DNA from 4 places in the Oceanobacillus kimchii X50 genome. Region 4 is predicted to be linked to each of the others. Evidence: riboswitches for the same ligand, from Rfam matches in the RefSeq annotation. Region 4 holds a riboswitch; each other region holds the start of a gene.
The links. Region 4 has a riboswitch for S-adenosylmethionine ahead of C794_RS17135 (methionine ABC transporter ATP-binding protein). Riboswitches for the same ligand answer to the same signal wherever they lie in the genome.
Positions count from the first base shown of each region.

Region 1: it holds a riboswitch for S-adenosylmethionine, as region 4 does, so the genes downstream of both, C794_RS12615 (methionine ABC transporter ATP-binding protein) here and C794_RS17135 (methionine ABC transporter ATP-binding protein) in region 4, are expected to answer to the same signal.
Region 2: it holds a riboswitch for S-adenosylmethionine, as region 4 does, so the genes downstream of both, metK (methionine adenosyltransferase) here and C794_RS17135 (methionine ABC transporter ATP-binding protein) in region 4, are expected to answer to the same signal.
Region 3: it holds a riboswitch for S-adenosylmethionine, as region 4 does, so the genes downstream of both, C794_RS05830 (5-methyltetrahydropteroyltriglutamate--homocysteine S-methyltransferase) here and C794_RS17135 (methionine ABC transporter ATP-binding protein) in region 4, are expected to answer to the same signal.

Region 1 covers NZ_CM001792.1:2,423,467-2,431,200, forward strand. Annotated here, with positions in the region: gene C794_RS12605 (MetQ/NlpA family ABC transporter substrate-binding protein) at 1-749, opposite strand, end outside; gene C794_RS12610 (methionine ABC transporter permease) at 823-1,491, opposite strand; gene C794_RS12615 (methionine ABC transporter ATP-binding protein) at 1,481-2,509, opposite strand; SAM riboswitch class I at 2,636-2,734, opposite strand; gene C794_RS12620 (thioredoxin family protein) at 2,816-3,124, opposite strand; gene C794_RS12625 (ribonuclease M5) at 3,152-3,508, opposite strand; gene gcvH (glycine cleavage system protein GcvH) at 3,730-4,110, opposite strand; gene C794_RS12635 (arsenate reductase family protein) at 4,179-4,535, opposite strand; gene C794_RS12645 (DinB family protein) at 5,446-5,919, opposite strand; gene C794_RS12650 (ion transporter) at 6,073-6,861, shown strand; gene C794_RS12655 (acyl-CoA dehydrogenase family protein) at 6,910-7,734, opposite strand, start outside.
Region 2 covers NZ_CM001792.1:2,351,501-2,359,234, forward strand. Annotated here, with positions in the region: gene C794_RS12235 (DUF2332 domain-containing protein) at 1-162, opposite strand, end outside; gene C794_RS12240 (gamma carbonic anhydrase) at 301-822, shown strand; gene C794_RS12245 (sigma-70 family RNA polymerase sigma factor) at 943-1,410, opposite strand; gene metK (methionine adenosyltransferase) at 1,770-2,966, opposite strand; SAM riboswitch class I at 3,141-3,250, opposite strand; gene pckA (phosphoenolpyruvate carboxykinase (ATP)) at 3,464-5,047, shown strand; gene C794_RS12265 (ABC transporter substrate-binding protein) at 5,429-6,415, shown strand; gene C794_RS12270 (ABC transporter ATP-binding protein) at 6,431-7,228, shown strand; gene C794_RS12275 (ABC transporter permease) at 7,221-7,734, shown strand, end outside.
Region 3 covers NZ_CM001792.1:1,077,974-1,085,707, forward strand. Annotated here, with positions in the region: gene C794_RS05810 (cytochrome ubiquinol oxidase subunit I) at 1-1,261, opposite strand, end outside; gene C794_RS05815 (NRDE family protein) at 1,320-2,090, opposite strand; gene proB (glutamate 5-kinase) at 2,502-3,620, shown strand; gene C794_RS05825 (glutamate-5-semialdehyde dehydrogenase) at 3,617-4,864, shown strand; gene C794_RS05830 (5-methyltetrahydropteroyltriglutamate--homocysteine S-methyltransferase) at 4,942-6,045, opposite strand; SAM riboswitch class I at 6,206-6,308, opposite strand; gene C794_RS05835 (MBL fold metallo-hydrolase) at 6,574-7,503, shown strand; gene C794_RS05840 (CBS domain-containing protein) at 7,577-7,734, shown strand, end outside.
Region 4 covers NZ_CM001792.1:3,367,302-3,375,035, reverse strand. Annotated here, with positions in the region: gene C794_RS17150 (M20 family metallopeptidase) at 561-1,760, opposite strand; gene C794_RS17145 (MetQ/NlpA family ABC transporter substrate-binding protein) at 1,787-2,650, opposite strand; gene C794_RS17140 (methionine ABC transporter permease) at 2,677-3,339, opposite strand; gene C794_RS17135 (methionine ABC transporter ATP-binding protein) at 3,329-4,354, opposite strand; SAM riboswitch class I at 4,456-4,572, opposite strand; gene C794_RS17130 (YxcD family protein) at 4,700-4,999, opposite strand; gene C794_RS17125 (S66 family peptidase) at 5,262-6,296, opposite strand; gene C794_RS17120 (response regulator) at 6,478-7,116, opposite strand; gene C794_RS17115 (GAF domain-containing sensor histidine kinase) at 7,113-7,734, opposite strand, start outside.

The sequences.
Region 1 (7,734 bases), 940 kb from region 4:
TTTAATGCTTCATTATCCTTATCCTCAGAACGAACTGCAATGACATTTACATAGTCTGATTCTTCACCTTCAACAAATAAAGCATCTTCTGAAGGGTTTAAACCAGTATCAATAGCATAATTTGTATTGATAACAACTAGCGCATCTTCTTCACTATGATAGTACTCAGGTAAGAATCCTGGTTCTGTTTCAGCTGAGAATTGAAGATTCTTCGGATTTTCCGCAATATCATCAATCGTTGCTGCAGACTTTTCTACACTTTCATCTAATTTAATTAAGCCTTCTTTTTCAAATAAAGAAAGGATACGTCCGTGTTCAGCAACTGAGTTACTTAAAATTACTTCTGTGCCTTCTGTGATTTCTTCAACACTAGTTATATTTTGGGAATATACACCCATTGGTTCCACATGTATGCCGCCAATAGATTCAATTTCATAACCTGTGTCAGCAATTGTTTGTTCTAGAAAAGGAATATGCTGAAAATAGTTTGCATCAATACGTTCATCAGCTAAATCATCATTAGGCAAGATATAATCTTGGTACTCTTCTATATTTAATGTAATTCCTTGCTCTTCTAATAATGGCTTTGCTTCTTCTAAAACTTCCGCATGCGGTACACTAGAAGCTCCAACTGATATTTCTGTGGTTTCATCAGACGACTCATCACCTGATGAACCTTCATCACTTGTTCCACAAGCTGCTAATAACCCCACAAATGCAATAGTTAACAATAATAATAATTTCTTCATCTCTGTGTCCTCTCCTTTTAACATTTTAATTAATTATTTCAACAAGTAGTGAAGCTACCTGAGGAATTCTTCTTTAACGCTTATCGAGTTTTCTAGTAATAGCATCCCCGATGAATTGGAATATAAATACGATAAGTACGATAATAATCGTACACCATAACACAACATCAAAGTCACGACGCTGAAACCCGAAATAATAAGCATAGTTTCCAAGTCCACCTGCCCCAATCGCTCCAGCCATAGCGGTATATCCTATCAAAGCAATTGTTGTAACAGTTATTCCAGACACGAGTGCCGGTTTTGATTCAGGTAATAAAACTTTAAAGATTATTGTTCTTGTCTTTGCTCCCATTGCTTTTGCGGCTTCCACTACACCTTTATCCACTTCAATAAGTGCAATTTCTACTAATCGTGCATAGAATGGAGCAGATCCAATAATAAGTGCTGGCAAAGCAGCATTAGGACCACGAATCGTTCCCATTAGAAAATCGGTAAACGGGAATAGCAATAAAATTAGTATAATAAATGGTATAGCTCTGAAGATGTTTACAAAGGCTGCAACAATATTATTCACAACTCGATTTTCCCAAATATTACCTTTTGAAGTTAGGAATAATAGTAACCCAAGCAAAATCCCAAAAATTGCTGTTCCTACCATTGAGATAAGTGTCATGTAGAACGTCTCATAGGTTGCTTCGATTAAATCTTCTATTTTGATCCCTTCAAATAAACTACTTAGCATGTTGAATTACCTCCAATTCAACAGACTCTTGACTCTCGATAAAGCTTCTAGCTCGTTCAATTTCACTGTCGTTCCCCGTTACTTGAACTACCAATGCTCCATAGCTGCCTGCTTGTGTCTGTGTGATATTTCCTTGGATAATATTTAAATCTACAGAAAATTGTTTAGCTATCTGACTGATTAAGGTTTGATTTGTAGTCTCCCCTAAGAAATGAATTCGATATAAAACCCCATTCGGATAATTTTCAACGATCGTTGACATATCACTATCCTCATTAGAACTCATAACCTGTTCAACGAACTTTCTAGTCACTGATTGTTTCGGATTTGTAAACACATCTAGGACTTGTCCCTCTTCTACTACTTTTCCTTGCTCCATTACAGCTACACGATTACAAATTTTACGAATAACATGCATTTCATGGGTAATTAAGATTATCGTTAAATTTAATTTCTCATTAATGTCTTGTAATAATGATAAGATTTGATTAGTCGTTTCTGGATCTAGAGCAGAAGTAGCTTCATCACATAGTAATACTTTAGGGGAATTCGCTAGGGCTCTAGCAATTCCAACACGCTGTTTTTGTCCGCCGCTTAATTGTGAAGGATATGATTTCTCTCTACCTTCAAGACCAACTAATCCAATTAATTCTTTTACTCTACGTTTTCTTTCTTGCTTATCAACACCAGCAATTTCTAAAGGAAACCCAATATTGTCCTCTACCGTACGTGACCATAATAAATTAAAATGTTGAAATATCATACCTATATCTTGTCGTGCAACACGAAGATCACTTTTATTTAATTCCGTGATTATTTGATCTCCTATTGTTACTTTTCCAGATGTAGGTTCCTCTAGTCGATTTATTAAACGTACAAACGTACTCTTTCCGGCTCCACTATAACCGATTACGCCATAAATATCGCCATCTTCAATATTGAGGGTCAATGAGTCTACAGCTTTGATGTCTTTTTTATTTAATGAAAATACTTTACTTAACCCTTCTATGGATATCAATCTTTATTCCTCCTCTTACTCTCCAACAACCATTTCGTTTAGTTTCTCCAAAATTCGTCAAAATAAAAACGCCTTTCTGTAAGAGAACAGAAAGACGTACGTACTTATCGTATATCGTCTGACGTTCTCTCATCTTTCATTTTCTGCAGGAATTGGCACCTTTCATTAATTATGAAGGTTGCCGCGGTTTCAAAGGGCCAGTCCCTCCACCGCTCTAGATAAGAGATATCATATTTTTAATGGTTATTTTTAATTAATTCAGTGTACCTATCTTAGCACGCGCTTATAGGACTGTCAATCAATAAATTACGTCGCATTTGAAAATAATTCTGGTTGATATTTTATCAAATAATCATATATATTTGCAGTTGAATAAAACGTATATATTCTTTCGACAATTTCCCCATTTTCCATAAATAATAAGCATGGTACACTTTCAATTTGGTTGTTCTGCATATATTCAGGGTGAATAGATGCGTTTATTTCGTGAAAAATGTCTTGTTGGTGAAGTCGTTCAATATTATCCAACATCGCCCTCGCAACCGAACAAGTTCCACAAAATGGTGTGTAAATATATATCACACCTCGTTCCATTTGTTTATTCCATTCCTTCATAATATATCACCTTTATCGTTCTTTTCTTTATATTAAATAAGATGGGTGGACTGTAAATCTCGCTCCGATTAATACATTAGCTAAAACTTTCATAGGTGTAGCCGCAACTTCGCGATACTCACTGCTCACATAAATATGTTCTGCATGAGGTAATTCCCTCGCTAATTGTTTTCTCAATTTCATACCAGAAGGGTCCTCATCTACTAATATATAGACATCTTTTTCATCTAATTGATACGTTTCTAGTAGTTCATCTAGTTTTTCAACACCTAAAGTCCCATTTGTACAAACGATTATAACATGATCATCAATGATTTTTTCAATCTGTCGTTTATCCGACAAACCTTCTACAATTATTACTTTATTAGATTCATTTGTCATCATCGCATAGCACTCCTTATGTAAGCAAGAAACATGCTTATTTAGCACGACTTGATTTGGAATAAAGATCTCCCATAAAACTTATGATAATTCGATTCTCAAAACACTTAAACCGTCTTCACTGATACATTAATCGAAATATAAGCTAGTATTTGTATATTATCATTATATGATAAAACAAAGGCTGACTATACACAAATAACGTGTAATTGTCAGCCTAAAAATTAGTCTTGAATAAACGCCTCGTATTTCTCTGCAGATAATAATTCTTCAAGTTCCTTTTCGTCGGATGGTTCAATCACAATCATCCAAGCTTTTTCATATGGAGATTCATTAACATACTCTGGGCTATCTTCCAACTCATCGTTGATTTCGACTACTTTTCCACTTACTGGTGCATAGAGTTCAGATACTGTCTTTACAGACTCTACACTCCCAAAGGGTTCATCAGCTTTTAACTCTTCCCCAATTTCAGGAAGTTCGACAAACACAATGTCTCCCAATTCATCTTGAGCAAAGTCTGTAATCCCGATGCGTAATTTCCCATCTTCTTGTTTTACCCATTCGTGCTCTTTAGAATACAATAAATCTTGTGGCAAACTCATAAACAATCCCTCCAAATTATCATTCCATTTTAACTATACAATCTATAATATCATTTTTCTAGTTAAAATTACTTCCAAACCTTTTCAAAGGAATCTTCTTTAAACCCAATTGTTAGATTTTTCCCGTCCGTAACAATCGGGCGTTTAATTAGCATACCATCCGAACTTAATAAATCTGCTATCTCTTTCTCGGATAACTGATTGACTTTATCTTTAATATTAAGTTCCCGATACTTTTTCCCGCTTGTATTGAAAAATTTCTTTGCAGGAAACTCACTGATATCCATCCAATTTTGAATCTGATCAGAAGAAGGAGTCTCGTTCACAATATGTATTGCTTCATAGTCTATTTGATTATCATCAAACCATTTTTTTGCTTTCTTACATGTGCCACAATTAGGATACCAATAAAATTTTATAGCCATCATATTCCTCCTACATGTTTTCTTATCGTGGACATTTTACCACATTTGATTTCGTTATACATCTAGTTGGTATGAGTTTAAAAAAACAAAATAACTCCTAATTGAAAACGTATCTCTCATCTATAGGTGAAATATCACCTGGAACAAGTGACAAAAGATATAACCAAGAAATTACTTTCTCTTTATCAAGCTAATTCGAAATAACAAACGGTGAAAAAATAAGTTTGATCTGATTCAACTTTAAATATTTGCTTACATATGTTGGAGTTCAATTTTTGTAGGAGTCTTTATGTAGTCATTTACTAAAGATTTATTTGTGGAGAATACCATATTTGCAAGTTATGCAATGGTAGGTTATTTATCAGAGTAGCTATACGAGGTGAAGGATGAGAATGAAGACCAAAACAAGTTGCTATTGAACTAGCTAATATTGGCACGACAAAATGGCCTAAACATACTGTAAACAGTTTTGGTCCACTAAAATATTGATATATTATTAAAAACACAACAAATAGACTAGAATGAATTCTGTTTATATATGTTACACTATTACTATAATAGACCGGCTTCACATGAGGGTGCTAGGTACACACATTTCCTTTAAAGGTATTTCCTTTGAAGGGGGGTGGTGCCTATGGATATGGAAGGCGTATTGACGCTTATGATTTCTTTTGGAACACTGATTGCGTTTATTATGTCCGAGATCAACCAAAAAAAATAACCCCTCATGTGCTTTAGCCCGGCGCTGAGGGATTATTGCCTTCGGTGTGCCTTCCCCGCTTTTGGGGTTGGTCTATTGGAAGTCGTCTCATGTTTAGTTACATGAGACGACTTTTTATTTATCGTCTTACTCTCTATCTATAATATACCATATTTTAATTATTATGATAAGTAAAATTTAAACTAGAACTTATTGGTCTTCTTTTGTTGGCCCCATAACACCAGGTACAGATAAACCAGCTTGTCTTAATAACACAGTCATTTGACCACGATGATGTGTTTGATGATCAACCATCTTTCTTAGTATCGCACCACGAGGGATAGGTGTACCAAAACTGTCCACTTGTTCATTTAACGCTTCATCAGTAAGTTGTTGTTCTACCTGATCTTTTACCATCTGAACCATTTTATTATATGCTTCTGCTATGTCTTTCGCTTTTTCAGGGACTTGATCTGGATCATGTGACAAATCAATATCCAGGCCAACTAATTTCCCAAAAAAAGCAGGACTGTTAACTAAATGCCAACCTAACCAACCAAGTGTACTATGATTTTCAACAATTGATTGATCAAGTTTTTTATCTGTTAAATTGTTGATTACTTTTGCTGTACCATCTGCGGATTGACTCCATTCATTCAAAAAATCAGTTACTCTACGATACATTGTAATTTTTCCCTCCCGTTCATATTCATAACTGTATGCTACCACATTTCGTATTTTAATATCCAATCATCTACTTTAATTATTTGAGTGACATCACGTCATCTACAGCGTACAATAGTAACATACATAAATACAGGAGGAAAAAATTAAAGAATGAGAACAATACACAAACAATGTGCAAAAATCGCCAATAGTAATATATTTTTAAATATTATTATTGGACTTATTATATTAAATGCAATTTTGGTCGGATTAGAGACCTATCCTTTTTTTGCGCAATTTTCTACCTTTATTATTTGGGCAGATTGGACATTACTAACAGTTTTCACTCTCGAAATTATTATTCGTTTAATTGGCAGTTCCACTTTGAAAAGTTTCTTCACCGAACCATGGAATGTATTTGATTTAATTATAGTGTTAAGCAGTATCATTCTAGCTGGTTCAAGTTACGTAATGGTGTTACGAATACTACGTGTGCTTCGTGTATTGAGAGCGATATCTATCATTCCTTCATTAAGAAAGATGGTCAATGCCTTGCTGCTAACAATCCCTTCAATGGGTACGATTATGCTTTTATTAGGGTTATTTTTCTATGTATATGGAGTTATTGGCACAATGTTATTCCAATCAATTTCTCCAGAGTATTTTGGATCACTTCATCGTACGTTATTGACACTCTTTCAAGTAATTACGCTTGAATCATGGGCAAGTGGGGTGATGTATCCTATACTAGATCAAGATCCGACGTCATGGTGGTATTTTGTTACATTTATTTTAATTGGGGCATTTGTCATTATCAATTTATTTGTAGGTGTTGTTGTGAATAATGTGGAAGAAGCAAGTCGTGAAGAGTCTCCTTCTCCTACTGATATTAAATTAGAAAAAATGGAAAAAGACATGGAGGAAATTAAAAAATTACTTAAACAACAGCATAAAGATTAACCATGTAAAGACCCAACTCTAAAGTGAGATGGGTCTTTTAACTTAGAATTAAATTACATATTTCTCTTCCTCAATAATTCGAGCTGCTATTTCACGTTTTTTCTGTACAACATTAATTGGTGTATGACGAGTTAGTTTACGTAATGATGAAAGCATCATTCGAAGAGTATCACCATCTTCTACTGTTACAAGAATATCTTTCGCCTCTGCCTCAATACGATTAAATGCTTCTTGTACATAGACCTCTGTATATAGTAGCTTTTGTTTCGATTTTTCTTCACCAACTTTAGAAATTGCCTTTTCTGTACGAAGAATTGCTGACTCCATATTAAATACTTCTGCAACCATATTAGCAAGGTTAACAAGAATTTCTTGTTCACGATCTAATTTTTGACCGTATTTTTGTGCTGCCAGGCCAGCTCCTAGTAAAATCATTTTCTTCGCATTTTTGAGTAAATATTTTTCTTGTTCTAGTGCTTCTGTTCCTATCTCTTCAGGCATCATCATCATTAATTCTTCTTGCAAACCTTGTGCTTTTTGTAATAGTGGCAACTCACCTTTTAATGCTTTCTTAAGTAGTGTACCAGGAACTAACAGACGGTTAATCTCATTCGTACCTTCAAATATACGGTTAATGCGAGAATCACGATATGCGCGTTCCACTTCATATTCCTGCATAAATCCATATCCTCCATGCATTTGTACAGCTTCATCAACTACATAATCTAATAGTTCTGTAGCCATATATTTTGTCATGGAACATTCAATCTGATATTCGGCAATTGCACGAGCAACTTCTCGCCCATCTTTTAATTGCTCATCTGTCAATGCTCCCATCCGTTGTTCAAATAATCCAACTGTACGATAAACTGA
Region 2 (7,734 bases), 1.0 Mb from region 4:
AGCAAATAATAAATTCGCTACAGGCTGACCCTCGGGGATAACTGAACAGATATCGATCATTTCAGGATCTTCGGCAATTTGTAAAGATAAAATTGAATAAAGTGGGCTTTTATCTTTTACTTCAATTTCACCAAAATGCTTGAATCTATCCTCTAAATTCATTATTCCATACCTCCAATGTGTAAGTTCGATACATTTATATATTCGTCAATAATTCTTTAACACCTCTATTTAACTTTTTTCGTTACATTTTAAATTTGATATACTTTAAAATATTGCTAGTACACAGGAGGTTTTATTGTGATTGAACAGTATAATAATATCTACCCAACGATTCATCCCACAGCATTCATTGCAAAAGATGCTGTAGTTAATGGAGATGTAATGATTGAAGAAAATGTAAGTATTTGGTTCCATACAGTAATACGTGGTGATGTATCAAAAACAACCATTGGAAAGCGTACGAATATTCAAGACCTCTGCATGCTTCATCAGAGTCCAGGGCAACCACTTGTCATTGAAGATGATGTAACAGTAGGACATCAAGTAACACTTCACTCTGCAATTGTTAGAAAAAAAGCTTTAATCGGAATGGGATCAATCGTACTAGATGGAGCAGAAATTGGCGAGAATGCTTTTTTAGGTGCTGGTAGTCTTGTTCCTCCGGGTAAGAAAATTCCTGCCCATACCCTTGCAATGGGAAGACCTGCTAAGTTTGTACGTGAATTGACAGAAGATGATTATAAAGAGATGGCACGTGTCAGAAACTCTTACGTAGAGAAAGGTCAATACTATAAAAAAAATACAAATATGGGGAAATAATAGGCTTTATTCACTAACGAAATAACTGACACTCTTAAGGATACACTCAAAAAACCAAATATCCTTAAGGAGTGTCGCCTATTTTAATCATTCATGATATCTTTTCTCTTATTTTCTCTTCTATTGTAATTCCTGTTTACTCGCAAAGTATTTTAATTTCTTTAAAGCACGGTAAGATAACGACTTTGTGGTACCATATGGAATGTCTAATTGTTCTGAAATTTCCTTGAAACTGAAAGCGTAATAAAATCGGAGCATAATAATGGTTCTTTCTTTTTCATTTAGACGATCTAATAATTGCTCCACTGTTATCTTTAAGGGAATATCCAAATCATAATAAGCTTTAGTAGACACTTTTTCTGGTTCCATCATGATCATTTTTTTATTTTTCCTGATCGTATCAAGTGCACAATTTATGGTTATTTTCGTTATCCAAGTCTTGAAATATTTTGGGTTTCTTAACTCTGGTAATTTTTCATACGTTCGATAGGCAGTCTCTTGGATTACATCATATGTATCATTAGAGTTCTTAACATATGTATTTGCAATCCGGTATAAATTTTTCTCACAACTATGAAATAAAGTCATAAATGATTCTTGGTTACCTTTCTGTGCTTCTTCTACAAGTTCAATGATACTACCACCTGCTTTGCAATATATAATATAATATTTGTCATAATATCATATTAAGCAGTTATGAATTTTCATAAATCAGTAAACTTACCAGAAGAATTTAACATAATTTCATATTTTTCAGATAAACATATGAAAATTTTCCTCTATATTAAGACAATATTATAAAATTCTATTAAAAATTGACGTTTAGTTGAAAATTAATTATTTATGACAAATGAACGTCACAATGTTACTCGGTTTGATTGCTAATAAAAAAACTACCATCCTACAAAGAGATGATAGTTTTTTAAATCAATAAATCAATTAATTATTTATTTAGTTAATGCAATAAGCTCTTCCGTTTTATCTGTTTTTTCCCATGGGAATAAAATATCTTTTCGACCAAAGTGACCATATGCTGCAGTATTTTTAAAGATAGGTTTTCTTAAATCGAGCATTCGGATAATTCCCGCTGGACGGAGATCAAACAATTCTCGAACAGCTTCTACTAAACGATCTTCACTAACTTTCCCAGTTCCAAATGTATTAACTGCAATGGATACTGGTTGTGCCACACCTATAGCATAAGCTAACTGAACTTCACAAGATTTAGCAAGTCCTGCGGCAACAATATTCTTAGCAACATAGCGCGCAGCATATGCTGCCGAGCGGTCTACTTTTGTAGCATCTTTACCACTAAAAGCACCCCCACCATGTCTAGCGTAACCACCGTATGTGTCTACAATAATTTTTCTTCCGGTTAGCCCTACATCACCTTGTGGACCTCCAATTACAAATCGACCAGTTGGATTAATAAAGTATTTTGTTTTATCATCTAACAATTCATTAGGAACAACTGCTTGAATTACTTTTTCAATCATATCTCTTTCAATTTGTTCATTTTGAATCTCTGAATGATGTTGTGTAGATATAACGATAGTATCAATACGTACAGGTTTGTCATTCTCATCATATTCAACGGTTACTTGTGTCTTACCATCTGGACGAAGGTAATCCACAATCCCTTCTTTTCTTACATCCGCTAATCTTTTAGATAATTGATGTGCTAATGAGATTGGTAATGGCATTAATTCTTCAGTTTCATCACAAGCATATCCAAACATAAGTCCTTGGTCACCAGCACCAATAGCATCAATTTCTTCTTCACTCATTTTACCTTGTCGAGCTTCAAGTGCCTGATTTACTCCCCCTGCAATATCTGCAGACTGTTCATCAATAGCAGTTAATACCGCACAAGTTTCAAAATCAAAGCCATATTTAGCACGTGTATACCCAATATTTTTTACTGTTTCACGAACAAGTGCAGGTATATCTACATAAGTAGAAGTGGAAATTTCTCCTGATACAAGAACAAGTCCTGTAGTTACTGTTGTTTCACATGCAACCCTTGCATTCGGATCTTTTTTTAAAATTTCATCTAAGATAGCATCTGATATTTGGTCAGACATTTTATCTGGATGTCCCTCAGTTACTGACTCTGAAGTAAATAAACGTCGATTTGCAGCCATAAGGCTAAACTCTCCTTTAATATGTTGTTACGGATCTCTTTATAACTTCTATCCTATTCAAAGTGCCAATAAAAGCACCTCGTCCTTTCAAAAACGTGGTACCAAAAAATATATATTGAAAACAAAAAAAACTTCCCTTCAAAACATGAGGAAAGGAAGAATTATGGCCTTTCGCTCTTATTGTTCAAGGAATTATTATCCTTGCATCAGGTTAGCACCTTTTCACCGTAGTGATGGTTGCTGGGCTTCATCGGGGCTGTCCCTCCACCAACTCTGAATAAGAGTATCCGTTCAAGGTTAAGATTAACGAAAGGTGAGTTATCTGTCAACTAATATAGACCCTGTCACATCGAAAAAAATAATGCATAAAATAAATCTCAATAATAGTATGGACTATTAATTTTAATGTGTTATACTAATAATCAGATTTAGGTATATAAAGACCGTTATGAGTTACAAATTAAAACTACTATCACTAACAATAAGGAGATTATACCATGAAAACCGTTGATAAGTCTTATATGAAAGAACTTCAAACAAACCATATCCACCATAATTTATCGGTAGCACAACTTGTTGAAAAAATTCTTTATAGACAAGAAGGAGTACTTACATCTACAGGAGCAATTCGTGCCACTACAGGAACATACACTGGTCGATCTCCGGAAGATAAGTTTATAGTGAAAGATAAGGTTTCTGATCTACATGTCAATTGGGGTAAAGTAAATAAACCAATTCAAGAAGAAGTGTTTAATCAATTATTATCAAAAGTAATCAATTATTTAAATGAAAAACAAGAAATATTTAAATTTCAAGGGTTTGCTGGATCTGATCACACTTATCGGCTTCCTATTCAGGTTATCAATGAATATGCCTGGCACAATTTATTTTCTAGACAGTTATTCATTACTCCAACAGAAGAGGAATTATCCAAACACCAAGCAGAATTTACAGTTATTTCAGCTCCCGGATTTAAGGCCGACCCAGCTATTGATGGAACAAATTCAGAAACATTTATATTAATTTCTTTTAAAAAACGAATTGTACTTATTGGGGGCACCGAATATGCTGGAGAGATTAAAAAGTCAATCTTTTCTGTGATGAATTATTTATTACCACAGCAAGATGTGCTTTCTATGCATTGTTCTGCTAATGTTGGTCAAGAAGGAGACGTTGCATTATTTTTTGGTTTGTCCGGTACTGGTAAAACAACATTGTCTGCAGACCCTTACCGTAAACTAATTGGTGATGACGAACATGGTTGGAGTCCTAATGGCGTATTCAATATTGAGGGCGGATGTTATGCAAAATGTATCAATCTCTCGCAAGAAAAGGAGCCACAAATTTATAATGCGATCCGATACGGTTCGGTCTTAGAGAACGTAATTTTAGATGATAATAGTAGAGAACCTGATTACGATGATACATCATTAACGGAAAACACACGTGCTGCTTATCCGTTAGAGAATATTGATAACATTATTAACCCTAGTGTTGCAGGACATCCAAATACAATTATTTTCTTAACTGCCGATGCATCTGGCACGTTACCTCCAATTAGTAAGCTAACGAAAGAACAAGCGATGTACCATTTTCTAAGCGGATATACAAGCAAGTTAGCAGGAACAGAACGCGGGGTCACAGAACCAACAGCAACTTTCTCTGCTTGTTTCGGCTCTCCATTCTTACCATTAGCTCCATCTAAATATGCAGAAATGCTTGGTAAGAAAATAGATATGTTTGATACAAACGTATTTTTGATTAATACCGGATGGACTGGAGGATCATATGGAGTAGGTGACCGGATAAAACTTTCTTTCACCAGAGCAATGGTCCACTCTGCTTTAGAAGGAGAATTAAATTCAATAGAAACAATTACCGATGAAATTTTCGGGTTACAGATTCCTGCCCATGTCCCTGGAGTTCCTGATGAATTGTTAGTACCTAAACAGACATGGGGTAACAAGGAAGCATACGTGAAAGAAGCACAATCGCTAGCATTAAAATTTCATGAAAACTTTAAGAAATTCACACTAGCTAGTGACACAATCAAGCAAGCTGGTCCTTTCTATAAAGGATAAGCTAAAAGTGTTTACTCATCCCATTTAAGGATTTATATAATGAGTGAAATATTTGTTCGATACATGCGAACAAACCAGTCTCCACATGAGGCTGGTTTTTTTTGATTCGTTTATCTCCGAAGGCTCTGTCCAGTCGGTGTCGCTTATCTGTGAGAAATGCTTTTGACACGGCTAGCATTTCTCACCAGCGACTTCGCAACTTCCCTCCCCTTCCTTCGATAACTCATCATCCTCTATTCTTTCGGTGATTCGTTTATCTTCGAAGGCTCTGTCCAGTTCGGTGTCGCTTATCGGTGAGAAATGCTTTTGACACATATTTATATTTGGGCGCATACACTATTTTGATAAATTTTTTCACATTAGTTGAAGGGAACGGTGGGAATGCGTAAGAAGGGTTTTATAGTTAGTTTTATCGCTGTTCTAATCCTCTTGTCCGCTTGTAATCAAGAAACAACCACAAAAATAAAATTAGCAGAAGTAACAAGATCTATATTCTATGCTCCACAATACGTAGCTTTAGAAAAAGGTTTTTTTCAAGAAGAAGGTTTAGAGGTAGATCTACAAACCACTTGGGGTGGAGATACAACAATGACTGCATTGTTGTCGGATGGGGCTGATATTGCTTTAGTTGGTTCCGAAACATCAATGTATGTATACGCACAAGATTCAAAGGATTATGCAATAAACTTTGCTCAACTTACACAAACAGATGGAACGTTTCTTGTTGCAAAAGAAGCAGATGAAGATTTCTCTTGGGAAGATATAAAGGATAGTACATTTCTTGGCCAACGTGTCGGCGGAATGCCGCAAATGGTAGGAGAATATGTATTAAAAGAGAATGGAATTGATCCTCATGGAGATTTAAGCTTAGAACAAAATATTGACTTTGCAAATATTGCTGGAGCATTTGCATCTGGAGATTATGATTATGTACAGTTATTTGAACCTACTGCTAGCGTATTTGAAGCAGAAGGTCAGGGGCACATAGTTGCTTCATTCGGCGAAGAATCTGGAGTTGTACCGTATACCGTATTTATGACCAAACAAAGTTTTATGGAGGAAGAAGATGATGCGATTGAAGCATTTACTAGAGCAATTTATAAGGCACAACAATGGGTAGATGAACATAGCGCTGAAGAAATAGCAGATGTAGTCGCTCCGTATTTTGAAGAAACCGATATTGAAATGTTAGCTTCATCAATCGATCGCTATAAATCACAAGGTTCTTTTGCCACAGATCCAATTCTTGATGAAAAAGAGTGGAATAATTTACAAGAAATTATGGAAAAATCTGGTGAACTACCAGAAAATGTTCCGTATGAAGATCTTGTGAATACAGATTATGCAGAGCGTGTCATGTCAGAATAAAGAGGAGGAACTATCTTGTCATTTCTGACACTTGAGCATGTAACCCATTATTATTTTTCAAAAGAATCGTATGTAAAGGCATTAGATAATATCTCTTTTACTATGAAAGAAGGAGAATTTGTATCGTTATTAGGTCCTAGTGGTTGTGGAAAATCAACACTGTTATCCATTATTGCAGGCATTATACCTCAGACACAAGGCCAGGTACGCTTGCAGCAAGAAGAATTAATAAAACAAAACCAAGCGATTGGTTATATGCTTCAACAAGATTATCTTTTTCCTTGGAAAACAATAATTGAAAATGTACTAATCGGACCAAAGATTCACAATAATATAACAGATGAAATAAAACAATATGCAAGCACATTACTAAGTGAAGTAGGACTTAAGGATATTGAATCAAAGTACCCTTCTGAATTATCTGGTGGAATGAGGCAACGTGTAGCTTTGGTTCGGACCTTGATTAATGATCCAAAAATCTTATTATTAGATGAACCTTTCTCAGCTTTAGATTATCAAACCAAATTAAAACTAGAAGATCTTGTTTCCAACTTGCTAAAAACCTATAAGAAAACTGCAGTACTCGTTACACATGATATTGGAGAAGCAATCGCAATGAGTGACAGAATCATCTTATTAGATTCCCATCCTGGTTCCATCGCTAAAATATATGATGTTCCATTAGAACTTAGGGATGAAACTCCTTTTAACGTAAGAAAACATCCAAAATACCAATTACTTTTCGATAAAGTTTGGGAGCAACTAGAACAAAAAGATGATTCTTCAACAATAAGGGATGATAATCATGAATGATAAACAACTGTTTTTTAATTACCAACGAGGCTTAAAACGGGAGAGTAAAATCGTATTGACTTGGCAACTATCCATTCTCATTATTTTTATTAGTTTATGGGAAGTTTCAAGCCGATTGTACTGGATAGATCCTTTATTATTTAGTTCCCCTAGTAGAGTTTTTCAATTAATTATTCAACGATTCGCTAATGGTTCACTATTATCTCATATTCAAGTTACCCTGTTAGAAACAATCTTAGGATTTCTAATTGGAACCATAGGAGGAATAGTAATCGCAACCTTATTATGGGCTTCTAGACGCTTTGCAAGAATAATGGATCCTTATCTTGTTATCATGAATGCAATGCCAAAGGTTGCGTTAGGCCCAATTCTCATTGTTGCATTAGGTCCTGGTTACCTTTCCATTATTGCCATGGGATTCATTATTTCCGTTATCGTTACAACACTAGTAGTGTATTCTGCTTTTAATGAGGTCGATCCGAATTATCAAAAAGTAATGCTTAGTT
Region 3 (7,734 bases), 1.5 Mb from region 4:
CAGTTCCTACTCCTAAGATAAGATAAAGTAGTACAAATAAGAAGAACATAATTCCAACATAATCACTGGTTGTTGCTGCTTCGTCAATGGTCATAATTCCTCGTAAAATCCAGGGCTGTCTACCAACTTCAGCCATCCACCAGCCAGCTTCAATAGCTAAGAACGATAATGGACCTCCGAGAACAATGAGCCTACGATACCATTTTGATTCGACAAAGTTCCAGCTTCTTCGAATACCAAGCCAATAAATAAATGATAAACCAAGCATAAATACTCCGATGGTCACCATCGTGTCAAAAAAATAATGAATGACAAGTGGAGGTTGCTCATCTTCAGGGAATTCATTTAGACCAATAACTTCTGCTGTTGGCCAGCTGTGTGCTAATATACTTAGTGCATAAGGGATTTCCAATGCGTATTGCGGTTCATTGTTGTCATCGAGAATCCCCCACATAACTAAAGGCGCTTCAGAAGAAGTCTCAAAATGCCATTCCGCAGCAGCTAGTTTTTCCGGCTGGTATTCTGCTAAGTATTTACCAGAGAGGTCTCCAATTAACGCTGTTGCTAGGGCAAAGACAAAACCTATTTTCATTAGCATGTTAAGTGATTTCTTATGATATTCACGATTTGAACCTTGTAATAGACGAAAGGCTGCAATCGCAGCAAGAACAAAAGCAATCGTCATATAACCAGTAGATAAAACATGCGCAACTTTTGTAGGCATGGAAACTGTGAACATGGCAGCAAGTGGATTAGCATTAACAAGCTCGCCATTAGCAATATCAAATCCGCCTGGAGAATTCATAAACGAGTTAACTACCGTAATAAAGTAAGCAGACATACCGCCACCTACGGCAACAGGTATTAGTAATAAGAGATGTTTTTTTTGATTATCAAAGCGATCCCAAGTATATAGGTAAATACCAAGAAAAATAGCTTCAAAAAAGAATGCAAATACTTCCATAAATAGAGGAAGTGCGATAATATTACCAGCTAGCTCCATGAAACTTGGCCAGAGCAGTGACAGCTGTAACCCAATAGCCGTACCTGTAACTACTCCGACAGCTACTGTTACAATGAATCCTTTGGCCCAACGTCTTGCCATTAGTAAGTAATGCATGTCATTTTTCTTAATTCCTATCCATTGGGCAATCATAATCATTAATGGAACGCCGACGCCAATTGTTGCATAAATAATATGAAAAGAGAGGGTGAGTAAAGTCAGCATTCGGCTGGCATATACCGGATCATCGAATATCATTTGTGGACCTCCTTATAGAACAATCATATTGTATTAATTTACCCGTTGATTAACAAAATTAATCGGATACAATCGAAAAATGGTAATTTATATCTCCTATTGCTTTGCCTTGGTGATACGTACGTTCTATAAAGGTAACATTGCTTTTTTTATCGACTAAAATAATCGTAGATGTTCTTGTTCCATAATTACCCGTATCTATGAACATAGATGATAAATTTCGTTCTAAATGGATTCCTACACCAGTGTCAGGAAGACATTGATCACTAGGCTTATCAGCATTTTTCAAGATATGAAACAACGACTCGCTAGAAATATTTTGGTTTTTTTCTAGGTACGACTGTAATAAATCTTTGGCTTTTAATACTTTTGGCCACGGAGTATTCAGTTTATCATTACTTAATGAGTGAATGCCTGAATCTAATTGTTCGCTACTATTATAAATATTGTTGTAAGTATAGAGCTTTTGGTAATTACCAAATAAAGCATTATATCCCGAATATAAGGATTTGTCTTGTTCTAAATCAGATAAAAAATGTGTTGAATCTATTTCATAATTTAAAAAATCAACAGGTATTTTTCCTCTTGAATATTTGCCTGTTTCAGGAAGTGAAGGGTTTCTGTAATTGGTAATTGCTGCAATTTTTCCTTTTTTTGTTATACCCAACCATGTACCTTTTGATTTTAAATCTCTTCCTGCTAGAATTTCTGGAGCATCATCCCAAAATGTAGCTTTTGCAGTGGGGCGATCATAGAATTCATCACGATTGGCAATCAATATAAATGGATATAGTGAATGTTTTTGGATAGCAAAAGTTATTAAACACATAATCAAACCTCCTATTCATAATTATAAATGGAAAGGATTGATTTTCCTAAAAATCAGATTGATATAAGTAAAGCTGTTGACAATTAATGAGAAACTGATAATAATAAATTACAATACAGTTGAACGTTTAACAGAGGAATAGTATGTAAATATCGAATGAAAGAGATCGGAATTTATTAGCTGAGAGATTCCGTCATTGCTGATTTATCAGAACCTACCTTTGGAGTCTCATGCAAACATGGGCGTTTATCCAGCGTTAATGGAAGAAGTGAGATGCAAGTTCGATCGCATCTAAATTGTGGTGGTACCGCGGAAGAAAACTCTTTCGTCCCTTTTTGTTAAATTGGGATGAAAGGGTTTTTTATTATATCTGAGAATAGACATCTAGAGAATAATGAGGAGGAGAAGAATATGAATAAAAAGAGGGTAGTTATAAAAATTGGAAGTAGCTCACTGACGAATGAAAAAGGCGAAATTGATCATAAAAAATTAGAAGATCATGTAAATGCGTTAGCTATGTTACATCAACATAATTTCGAAGTGATTTTAGTTTCCTCAGGAGCTGTTGCAGCTGGGTTTCGAAACCTAGGATACTCTTCTAGGCCTGTTACATTAAAAGGAAAACAAGCATCTGCGGCCATCGGTCAAGGTCTATTAATTCATACTTATATGAATAAGTTTATGGAATACAATATTCGATCTGCTCAATTATTATTAACAAGGACTGATTTTTCGATTCAAAAACGGTATAAAAATGCTACTTCTACTATGTTGGAGTTATTAGAACGAGGCGTTATTCCGATTATTAATGAAAATGACACAGTTGCAGTTGATGAATTAACGTTTGGGGATAATGATATGCTTTCTGCTTTAGTTAGTGGAGCTATTCATGCAGCTCAATTAATTATATTAACCGATATTGATGGAATTTATGATAAACACCCTGGTAAATATGTGAGTGCGAAACGCTACGACACAATTGATTTAATTACTGACGAAATGATACAGGAAACAGATGTATCGGGTTCGAAATTAGGTACTGGGGGTATGAAATCGAAACTGATGGCAGCAAAGGTTGCTACTTCTCTCGGAGTCCCTGTTTTTATTGGTAAGGGGGAAGGAATATCTAAATTACTAGAAATAGTTAATGGTAATGGAGAGGGTACTTATGTCAAAAGTGTTCGAAGTAAACAAATTTCCATTCGCAAGCAATGGATTTCTCTTCACTCGACATTAGAAGGAAAACTACTTATTGACGATGGAGCTACCCAAGCGCTTATGTATAACGGAAGTAGTTTGCTGTCAGCTGGTGTGGTAAATATTCAGGGGGATTTTGAAGATGGAGATGTTGTAGAAGTTTATAATAGAAGTAAATTATTAGGAAGAGGACAAGTGAGCTGTTCATCGGAAGAGCTCAAAGCAGCCAAAACATTAAAAAAAGCAAAACAGGTGACGCAACTTTCTGCTATTGAGGTTATTCACAGAGATTCGTGGGTTATGGTTGATCAAATAAAGGAGGAGTTACTATGAATGAAGTGATAGAGAAAGCTAAGAGTGCAAAACAAGCAAGTTATCAAATGGCCCTATCTACAACTGATGACAAAAATGAAGCATTACAATTAATATCTCAAGCAATTCTAGATAAAAAACAAGAAATAATAACAGCAAACGTCCTGGATATAGAAGAGGGAAAGAAAAAAGGTTTATCTGATTCGGTTATCGATAGAATTAAATTAAATGAGGAAAGATTACAAGATATAGCTGAAGCAATTTTACAGGTAACTATATTAACTGATCCTATTGGTGAAACCCTAGAAATAATAGAAAAAGACAATGGTTTATTTATTACGAAGAAGCGGGTCCCAATTGGAGTTATTGGAATGGTTTATGAAGCTAGACCTAATGTCACTGTTGATGCAGCTTCACTTGCAATAAAGACAGGAAACGCAGTAGTATTACGTGGTAGTTCTTCAGCTATACATTCTAACAAAGCACTTATTCATGTAATTCATGATGCATTAACTTCTAGCTCCATACCAAAAGAAGCTGTACAATTAATAGAAGATACTAGAAGAGAAGTAGCGAATCAACTATTTCAATTAAATGAATATCTGGATGTTTTAATACCAAGGGGAGGAAAACAATTAATCGAAACAGTGGTAAAACAATCTACGGTACCTGTTATTGAAACCGGTGCAGGGAACTGCCATGTTTATCTAGATGAATCTGCTAAAGTAGAGATGGCAACGGAAATTGTTTTGAATGCAAAACTACAACGACCATCAGTATGTAATGCAATCGAGTCATTAATTATTCATAAACAGTGGTTTGAAAATCATGGTTTAGAACTATTAAAAAGCATGCAATCTCATGACATAACAATTCACGGGGATGGATTCGTTATGGAGAGATTTCCAACTGCTATAAGAGCAGAGGAAAAAGATTGGGAAACGGAGTATTTAGCAAGTGAAATAAGTGTAAAAATAGTTGGTTCAGTATCAGAAGCGATCGCCCACATCAATCGATATGGTACACGTCATTCGGAAGCTATTATAACTGAAAACAAGATTAATGCTGAACAATTTCAACTTCAAGTTGACGCTGCAGCAGTTTATCACAATGCTTCAACTAGATTTACAGATGGATTTGAATTCGGATATGGTGCAGAAATAGGGATTAGTACACAAAAATTACATGCTCGAGGTCCAATGGGGCTGGAAGCATTAACTTCAATTAAATTTGTGATTTCAGGCTCAGGCCAAATTCGCAATTAATTAAAACTCCAAACTACTTTCAGCTTATATAGGAAGTCTAATAAGTAGTTTGGAGTTATTTATAGATTTTATTAAGCTTATCCCCAAATCTCTTTGGAGAGTTCAACGATATAACGTAATTTATTCCACTGATCTTCTTCTGTTAATTTATTTCCTTGATGTGTTGATGCAAATCCACATTGCGGACTAAGCGAAATTTGATCTAACGGAATATATTGTGAAGCATCTTTGATTTTCTTAATGATCTCTTCTTTGTCCTCTAGCACACCGAATTTAGAAGTGATTGCTCCAATTACGACTTGTGGTCCTCCATTAGGTATATGAGCTAAAGGTTCAAAGCTGCCTGAACGATCATCATCATATTCTAAGAAAAATCCGTCCACTTTTTCATTAGCAAATAAGGTTGGGGCAATATGAGCATAACTGCCTTCGAATGCCCAAGTAGAACGATAGTTTCCTCTACATAAGTGTGTAGTTACGATTAAATCATCTGGTTTATTCTCAAGTACACTATTTACAACATATAAAGATAAATCAATCAACTCTTGACGAGATAAATCTTCTTCAAATGTTATTAACTCATCTACGTTCAAGCCGGCAATGTATACATCATCCAATTGCAGGTATCGACATCCAGCTTCGTAAAATGCTTGGATTGCATCTCGATACGTAGTGATAATGTCTTCTGCATAAGATTGAATATCTGGATAAACTTCTGGGTTGCGTGTTCCTTTGTGAAATAATTGATTTGGACTAGGAATGGTTTGTTTTGCAACAGCACGCTCCCCTACTATCTGTTTAAATTCAATGAAATCTTTGACAAATGAATGGTCTGTTGGAAAACTAATCTTTCCGTTATTACGAATGTTATATCTCTCTGTTTCAATTCCTTTAAATAAGTAACCTTTTTCTGGAATATATCCTTCAATACCATTCAATTCTTCTAAAAAGTCCGTATGCCACCATAAACGACGGAACTCACCATCCGTAACAGCTTGTAGACCTATTTCAATTTGTTTGTCTACGATCCGCTTGATTTCTTCTGTTTGAATGTCTCTCAATTCCTTTTCTGAGATATTTCCATCCGAATAATTTTTTCTAGCCTGATGCAAACGCTCTGGTCGTAGCAAACTACCTACATGGTCTGCTCGAAATGGTGCTTTGATTATTGTTTTTGTCATTTTTCCTTCCTTCTTTCTCCATTAAATTTTGTTTAGTCTCACAGAGTAGGGTCTTGCTCTATGAAACTAACATATGACAGTTCTGTACAGAGAATAGGGGAAAAATAAATACCCCCTTCTACAAGTAAGAAGAGGGTACAGGAAACCGTACGATATACTCTTCTTATCTTCTAGCATTTACGCTACTGGAATTGGCACAGTACTTAAATAAGTCTGTTGCCGAGGCTTCCTTGGGCCAGTCCCTCCACCTCTCTGGATAAGAATTGTCATATTTAATTAATAGAAATTTTATAAGATATCGAATAGGATGTCAATAGTTTTTTAATAAATATTTATCGAGTATGTAAACGACAGTAATTTAACTACCATTCTTTCGAGGAAGAATAGATATCTCAAAATAAAAAGTATCTTTTTATGTTATTTGCTTTTGATGTATTTTTAGTTCCTTTGTCTTGCAATTCCATCTTGGAACGATAAAATAACAATATGCTCATTTATACATTGAATGGTGTTAGAAAGAGGTATTTCATGCTAAAGAAAATGACAGAAGATATATTTCAATTAGTAGTGCGGTTTAAAGGTGCAATGGGGGAAGTGAATTGCTATTTAATAAAAGGAGAAAAAGGATATACTGTCATAGATACCGGTATTTATGCCACGGAAACTAAGGAAACTTGGAAGGCGGTTTTGGATAATTATCAAATTGAAAAGCTGATATTAACGCATACTCATGAGGATCATATAGGATTAGCAAAATGGTTTCAAGAGGAATATGCCATCCCCGTCTTTGTATCTAGACGAGGATATAAAGAAATGCTTAAGGGAAAAGATCGGAAATCACATATGGAAAGAATGAAATCACTAATTAAACGTCATGGTACACCGCCATTACCGTTAAAAATAAAGGATTTTTCTTTTATCTATGATTTTGAACCAGACGGATTTTTTGATGATGGTGATCAAATCATCTTAGGTAATCAGCCTTTTCAAGCAATTTGGACACCTGGACATGCTCCTGATCACTATTGTTTTTATAATAAGCAAGAAGAAATAATGATTATAGGTGATCATGTGTTAGAGCATCTTTCACCAGTGATTGGCTTATGGATGGGAGAAGAGTTGAACCCATTAAAGGACTATTTACCATCTTTATTAGAATTACAGGAATATCCGAGTAGATTAGCATTACCTGGTCATGGAAAAGAGATGGAAAATTTATCAGAACGAATAATGGAAACTTATAATCGACATCTCTTTCGTCTTGAGGAACTCAAACAACTTTTATCGGACAAACCGATGTCTGCTTTTAAAATAACAACTAAAATTTATGGACCTATGAAAGGGACAGCTTTTGTCAGTCAGTTTATGGCGACATTAACTCGGTTAATTTATTTAGCGGAAAATCAGGACATACGAAGTATAGAAAAAAACGGCAAAGTACTTTACAAGGCGAAATAAACGATATAAGTGAATGTTTAATGTTAAGTTTGAACGGTTAAAATGATAGAACGCAAAGATAGGAGAAATAGATATGTATAAAAATTCAGAGCGCTTTATCACAGCATTTAATCGTATTGACAAAGCATTAAAATCACAATTAAACAAAAAAGAAATGGGTTTCTCTAGAGCAGTGCGAGTTCTATCAGACTCTAATGCTACGATAAAACGATACTACGAGGATTTATTGGA
Region 4 (7,734 bases):
GTAAATGAATTAAGTGGAGAGATGTTACTAAAGAGTTGGGGTATAACAAACAGTTTTGTAAAAGAGTCATAAAAGGATATTTTATGTAAAATCCGAATGTTAGCTGTTCTGATTTTCATTACAGACGAACACTTTTTGTAGGCACGGCTTCATCTAACTTGAAAAGAGGAACACTTTTCAAGTGGTTTTTCAAGCTCAGTTATTCTGAGCAAGAGTCGCCGTCTTCCATTACAATCAAAGCCAAGTTATTGCTATAATCTGAACAAGATAGTTTTTAAATGAAACTTAACAATTATGAAATTGAGACAAAAAGATGGATGACAGAATAAGCGTAAGAAATATACGGAGACTCCTTGAAAATCAAAAATCGATTTTCTGCGTGCGATGCAATGCTGTCGAAGTATTCCTTGTCCTGTGGGAGTGAGGCATAGGCGAGACCCCGGAATACGAAGTATCCGGAGGTTCACCAGCCGCCCACATAAAGCGGAGTATATTTCTGAAGCGGGTTATTATTCATTCGGATTTGTCTTTTGAATATATACTTTGTCACAATACTTTTCTCATTGTTTTTCTGCTAGTCCTTGTTCATGTGATTGACGTACTCTTTGAAGGAGTTCGCTATCAGTTAATAAACGGTATCCTGTAGAAGCTAGAGCTTTAGCTCCTGTTATAATAGCTTCGTTACCTGCAGCAGATTTTGCGGCTTCTCGAAACTCAACTGTATGGCCAATTAAATTATCTTCGCCAATTTTAATATGACCATGTGCGGTAGGTACTTCATAGCTAATATTACCAGCATCTGTAGAGCCTTTGCCTTTCTTTTTCTCTGTGATTACTGTTTCACCTTGCTTTTCTAACTCTTTCTTTAAAACATTGTCTAGTGTATTCGTAAGCACAAAATCTTTTACTTCATTTTGGAATCGCTCCACTTTGACAGTTGAACCAGTGGCAAGTGCTGCGCCTTTTGCAATAGCACGAACTTTTTCAGCGGTTTCCTCTGTTTTGCTCCAAGATTCGGCTCTAATATAAAAGCGAGCTGCTGCATATTCCGGTATAATATTTGGGGCATCTCCACCATGAGTGATAATGCCATGAATGCGAACATCACTAGGCAGTTGTTGGCGTAGTGCATTAATTCCGTTAAATAATTGAATAACAGCGTCTAATGCATTAATTCCTTCTTCTGGTGCTCCAGATGCGTGAGCGGGCTTTCCGTAGAAATGGAATTCTAATGGGTCTACTGCTAATGTTTCACTTGTTAAACTTGTTTTTCCTGATGGATGGAGCATAAGTGCCACATCGATATTTTTTAGCAAACCATGTTTTACAAAGCTCCCTTTAGCACTTCCGTTTGGTCCCCCTTCCTCGGCTGGTGTGCCTAGCACTACTACACGACCTGCAGTTTCTGAAAGGGATTCAGCTAAGCCAATAGCTGCTGCGATACTTGTTGTACCAATGATATTGTGCCCACAAGCATGCCCGATTCCTGGTAGTGCATCGTATTCTGCGAGAAAGGCAATCGTTGGGCCTTCTATGCCACTATCTTTGGATGCAAAAAAGGATGTCTTATGTCCTGCAACTGCTGATTCAACAGTGAAACCTGCATCTGTTAGTGTTTGTATAAGTTTCGAACTTGCAAAAAATTCCTCATTACCAATCTCTGGTTGCGCGTGAATGTCCTGACTAATTTGAATATATTTGTCTTTATTATCCTCGATATTTTGAAAGATAGCTTCTTGATGTGATTGAACGATACTCATAATTATTCCCTCCTCAGGTATAAATGTTATTTTTTTAACTGTTCAAAGGCTTTATCTAACTGTTCTTGCGTTAATTTCACTAAGAATGAACCGCCGTTTGTATCATCTTTAATTGCTTGTTCGATATCCTCTTCTTGATAAAGTTCTACGATACGCTGGTATACTTCATTATCTTTGTCTTCTGCTCGAGTTGCGATAATATTGACATAAGGGTGTGTTGCCTCTCCATTTGCGTCTTCAATATAAATAGGATCTTCACCTGGTTCAAAGCCTGCTTGACCAGCTACACCATTGTTGATTACGGATGCAGCAACATCTGGCAATACATGGGCAGTTTGTTGTGCCGTCATCGGAATAATTTCTAAATTCAATGGGTTCTCGTCTATTTGCGAAGGGTCACCGAACATTCCAAAATTATCACTTAATGTAAGTAGGCCTGCGCTCTCTAGTACTCGCAAGGAGCGAGCTTGGTTAGATGGATCATCTGGAATGGCAATTTTGTCTCCTTCTTTCAATTCAGAAACATCACTGATCTTTTCGGAATATAATCCAATTGGTGCAAGAACAGTAGATCCAATGGGAACAATGTCTTCACCACTTTCCTTCACATATTGCCCTAAGAAAGCAATGTGTTGGAAAGCATTGATATCAATATCTCCCTGAGCTAAGGCGTTGTTCGGCAATGTATAATCAGCAAACTCGATAAGTTCGATGTTGATTCCTTCTTCTGCTGCTTTTTCTTTAAGAAGGGGCCATTGAACTCCATCGGCACCATTCACTCCAATTTTTACAGTCACTTCTTCATCTCCAGCTTTGGCCTCATCACTTCCGCAAGCTGCCAAAAATAATATAAAACTTAATAATGCTAGTAAAATAAATGATTTTCTCATGTGAAATTCCTCCTAATAGGTGTCAATTAACGACGCATAATTTTTTTGGAAATAGTGTTACCAAGCCATTGAGCTAGCTGAACCATAACAATAAGTATGATTACAGTCACAAGCATAACGCTGCCGTCGAATCGCTGATATCCATATGTCATCGCGATATGTCCAAGACCACCGCCGCCAACTGTACCTGCCACAGCAGAGAAGTCGATTAACGAAATAGATACAAATGTAAGTCCAAGGATTAATGGTCCTAGCGCTTCTGGAATTAATACAGTGAAAATGATCTTTATTGGACTGGCCCCCATGGCTTTAGCGGCTTCAATAACTCCAGGGTCAATACTTACAAGATTATTTTCTACAACTCTTGCAATGGTAAAACTAGCAACAATTGTCATTGGGAAAATTGCAGCAGCAGTGCCTATTGTGGTACCAATGACGAGTCTTGTAACTTGTGAGATTGCTACTAGAAAAATGATAAATGGGATTGGACGAATGATATTAATAATAAAGTTCAGTACGTTAAAGATAATCTTGTTTTCTAGTATGTTGTTTTCACGAGTTACAAATAGCAATAAACCCATGCATATACCTAGAATGGAACCAAAAAATAATGTTGCTGCGACCATGAGTAATGTTTCTCCTGTTGCCTCTACAATTCGTGGCCAAAATGTACTCCAATCAACCCCCATGTGTATACACCTCCTCCATATCAACAATCGTTTCTAATTCATGAATAACCAGTTGTACTTGCTGTTCATCTCCTTCAAAAGAGACAATGAGATTTCCGAATAATTTTTCTTGTAGTTCACGCACGGATCCATATACAATATTAAAGTCGATGTTATGTTTGCGTGTTGTACTTGATAAGATGGGATCAGTGGCTCTTTCACCTTTGAACAAAACACGATAAAGATTACCTCCTCCAGCTTCCGTCCACTCTTTTAGTACTTTTTCAGACGGAAGTTCTTGTTGAACCGAACGAATAAATCGTTTTGTTGTTTCGTGAGAAGGATTTGTAAAAGTATCAAACACATTTCCACTCTCAATGACTTTACCTTCTTCCATCACAGCCACTTTGTTACATATTGACTGAATAACTCCCATTTCATGAGTGATAAGTAGAATGGTTATACCTAAATCTCGATTTACTCTTTTTAATAGTTTCAAGATATCTGATGTTGTATTTGGATCTAAAGCAGAAGTCGCTTCATCACAAATTAAAATATCGGGTGATGTAGCCAGTGCCCTTGCAATCCCAACACGTTGTTTTTGTCCACCTGATAACTGGTCTGGATAATCTTTTGCTTTATCGGATAATCCAACAAATTGTAGCAGTTCAGTAACTCTTTTATTTACTGAACTTTTTGATGTACCAGCAAGTTTGAGTGGATATGCAATATTTCCGGCGACTGTCCGTGATTGGAATAAATTGAAGTTCTGAAAAATCATTCCTATATTTCTTCTACGCTCTCGCAATTGCTTGGCGGATAATTTTCCAACATCTATTCCTTGGATGTGTACCGAGCCTTCGGTAGGACGCTCGAGCATATTTACCAATCGAAGCAAAGTGCTTTTTCCTGCGCCACTGAATCCGATGATTCCATAAATATCTCCTTTCTCAACCGTTATAGATACTTCTTTTACAGCTTCCACTTTTCTTTTTCCAAGTGTAAATATTTTTGTTACATTCTGAAATTCAATCATGTCTTAACCCCCACCAAGTGATGAAATAAAAAATCCCTCATTTCTTGAAAGACAAGAAATGAGGGATTCGTAACCATATGTATATATGTAGAAGCCATCGTTTCTCATCTTCCAAATGCTGGTTTGCATTTGCAGGAATTGGCACAGTATTCTTTAATATAAAGAATCCGCTGCCGAGATGTCATAGGGCCTGATCCCTCAATCTCTCTGGATAAGAAAAAACGTAAAATATTTAGTTGTTATATTGAAAGTAATTCTAGATGATAAAATAAATTAAGTCAATATGGTATTAAAAATAAAATTATTCTGATAAATAGTCCGAGTGTAGTAAATGAAGAAATTGTACTATTCATCTTCACTACGAAGTCTTGCATAGATACCATTTGTCCGGTTTAAATCAAGCTTGAGTCCAGCATATGGATTTGCGTGTAAATTTTCTTTAATCCATTCACGTAGAGCAGAAATAATATGTTTTGTTACAATTTCTTGCTTGCCATATACTGTGGTTATTTCTGCAGAGAAACCGGAATAATCATCATAAAAAAGTTCAACTTCCACTTCAGCTGGCTCAATTTTGCGTTGGCGAGCAATATATATACATACGGCAAGAATAATATCTTCCTCGGGAATGATTAGCTTCGTCACTTCCAAAGCTCCTCTTCATTTTGATGTTGATTTTGTAGTAATAACTTCTCTGCAAACTTCCTCATCACATAGGCTCCCTTTTCTATGAAGTCGGTCACTTTATTTTACTATAATTATGTCAAATTTATGAAGTGAAACGATTTTTTAGTAATAGGAAATATTTTCCGAACTAGTATATAAAGGTTCACAATTTATCGTATTCCGACAGTAAACATACTCTTCAATCGAGTGCAAAGTGAAGCCCAACTTAAGAGAGAAGCGTTCAATCCTGTACAGCGCTTTCCATGATAGAGAAAGTAGCTTGGTTACAGTTAATTCCTGCCATGCGACCATATGGGAGTGTTGCTTTCGGTTCACTATGCCCGAAACTTACATTATAAAGAACTGGTAGTTTCGATAGACCATTTTCTTTGAGTACATCTGTAATTACTTTTTTATACTCCTTGTAATAGGTTTCTCCATGCGGTTTCGCAAATATAATCCCATTCGCATTTTGAAGTATTCCTTGTGTAGCATAATTTTGTAACCATCGAGCGAGAAGCTCTGGTTTTGGCTCTTCTTCTGAAGTTTCGAAAAATAATATTGAATTTTTCCAATGGTGGATTTCTGGCCAAAGATTCGTGCCTTTTATACTTTCCATAGAGTCGATACATCCACCAATTAATCGTCCTTGGACAATACCTTCTCCTTGTAAAATTTCATATGATTTATTAGGGTAAGTCGTTCTTTTCGTGTCTTTATTTTTAATATTCCATTCTAGGAACTCACTTGTCCAATGCTCTGGTGGTTCGATATCTCCAATTATATTGTTCGAGAATAATGTGTTATGGATATGATTGATGGTATATGGATCCATTTCAACATTTTCAGCGAAATCCGTCATGATAGCAGGTCCATAAAAGGAAGATATCCCGGCCTTATAACAGAAAAAATGAGAAATTGTTGTATCCGAATATCCTAAGAATATTTTAGGATTTTTATGAATTACATCGAATTCAATATAGGGTAAAAGGCGAATACTATCTTCACCGCCTATGTTTGAAATAATTGCTTTTATTTCTGGATCTTCAAAAGCGTCCATTAGATCTTTTGCACGTGCTTCTGGATGCTCATGAAGATATGTTTCTCCTTTTAAACTATTAGGAGTAGGAATTACTTGTAAACCAAATACTTCTTCTAAACGTTTAACTCCTTGGTCATAACGCCATTGTAGATTCTCCTCACCAGCACCTCCCCATGAAAGGGAAATGGTTGCAACTTTATCTCCTGCTTTTAATTTTGGTGGTTTGATTAGCATTTGGATACAACTCCTTTTTATTTTGGGATTCTTGCATGTAATGTATTAATACCCCATTGAATGAAGTTTTGTTTCACTTTCTAATAACATATCGTATTCATATTTGTTTTACAAAGAAAGACGATAAATTTCTTTCACTCTGTTAGGCGAGCTATTTTTTTGAAGCAACCTTGTACTTTTATTAATCATTCGAAATGACTTGGTGCTTTACAGCAAATAACGCCGCCTGTGTGCGATCGGAAAGATCTAATTTCGATAAAATTTTATTTATATGCGTTTTTACTGTCTTTTCTGTAATAAATAATGAAATAGCGATTTCTTTATTACTTTTCCCTTTAGCAATTTCTTTTAATACTTCTGTTTCGCGATTGGTTAATGTATTTAAACGATACGAAGGATGATGAATAGAATTGACGGGCATTAAATGATTGGTAACTTTTGGATGTAGTTGAGTTTGCCCATCCATCAGAGAAATAATACTATTAATTAGATCATCTGGTTGAATATCCTTTAGTTGATATCCAGATGCACCGGCTTCTAACGCAGGTATAACATGATTTTGCTCTGAAAAGCTTGTGAGCATCAATATTTTTACTTCCGGAAATAAGGACCGGATTTTCCTTGTTGCCTCAATACCGTTCATAACGGGCATCATTATATCCATTAGGATGATATCGGGCTTGTGGGATTGTGTAAGTTCAATTGCTTCCTGTCCATTGGAAGCTTCACCGACAATTTTTATGGGAGGTTGTGTTTTTAAAAACATAACTAGACCACGTCGAACTACATGATGGTCATCTGCTATCAATACTTTAATCAAGTTTGATTTTCCTCCTTTAATAGTGGGATTGAAATTTGAATAAAAGTTCCCATCCCGACTTTTGATGTAAGCTGAAACTTGCCACCTATTTCTTCTGCACGTGATTGCATACTACGTAATCCCATGGTAGGCATCTCAAAATCTTTATCATAAAAGAAACCTGCGCCATTATCTGATATTGAAAGAATGATGTTTGATCCTTCTGTATTCATTTCAATGAAAATATCCTGTTGTCCAGAGTGCTTTTTACAGTTGGCCATTGCTTCTTGTCCAATTCTCCATAAAGCTTCTTCAACTTGTGGATCTATGGGTTCGATTCCACTCATCTTAGTATGAATATGTAAATCAAGTACTTTTGCATAATTAATGAACGAAGAGATTAAACCGTTTTCTAAAGCAGGGGGACGAAGCTGCTTTATGAATGTACGCATCTCGCTCAAGGCCTCTTGAGATAAATCTTGTATATATTGAAAGGTATCTTTTACTTCTGGTTGAGCTGTCATTTCTTGACCAGCTCTTGCAGTTAAACTTAATGAGAATAATAATTGATTAACAGAATCATGTAAGTCACGTGCAAGGCGGGTTCGTTCCGTATGAAGCGCAATATCTTGTTCTTTT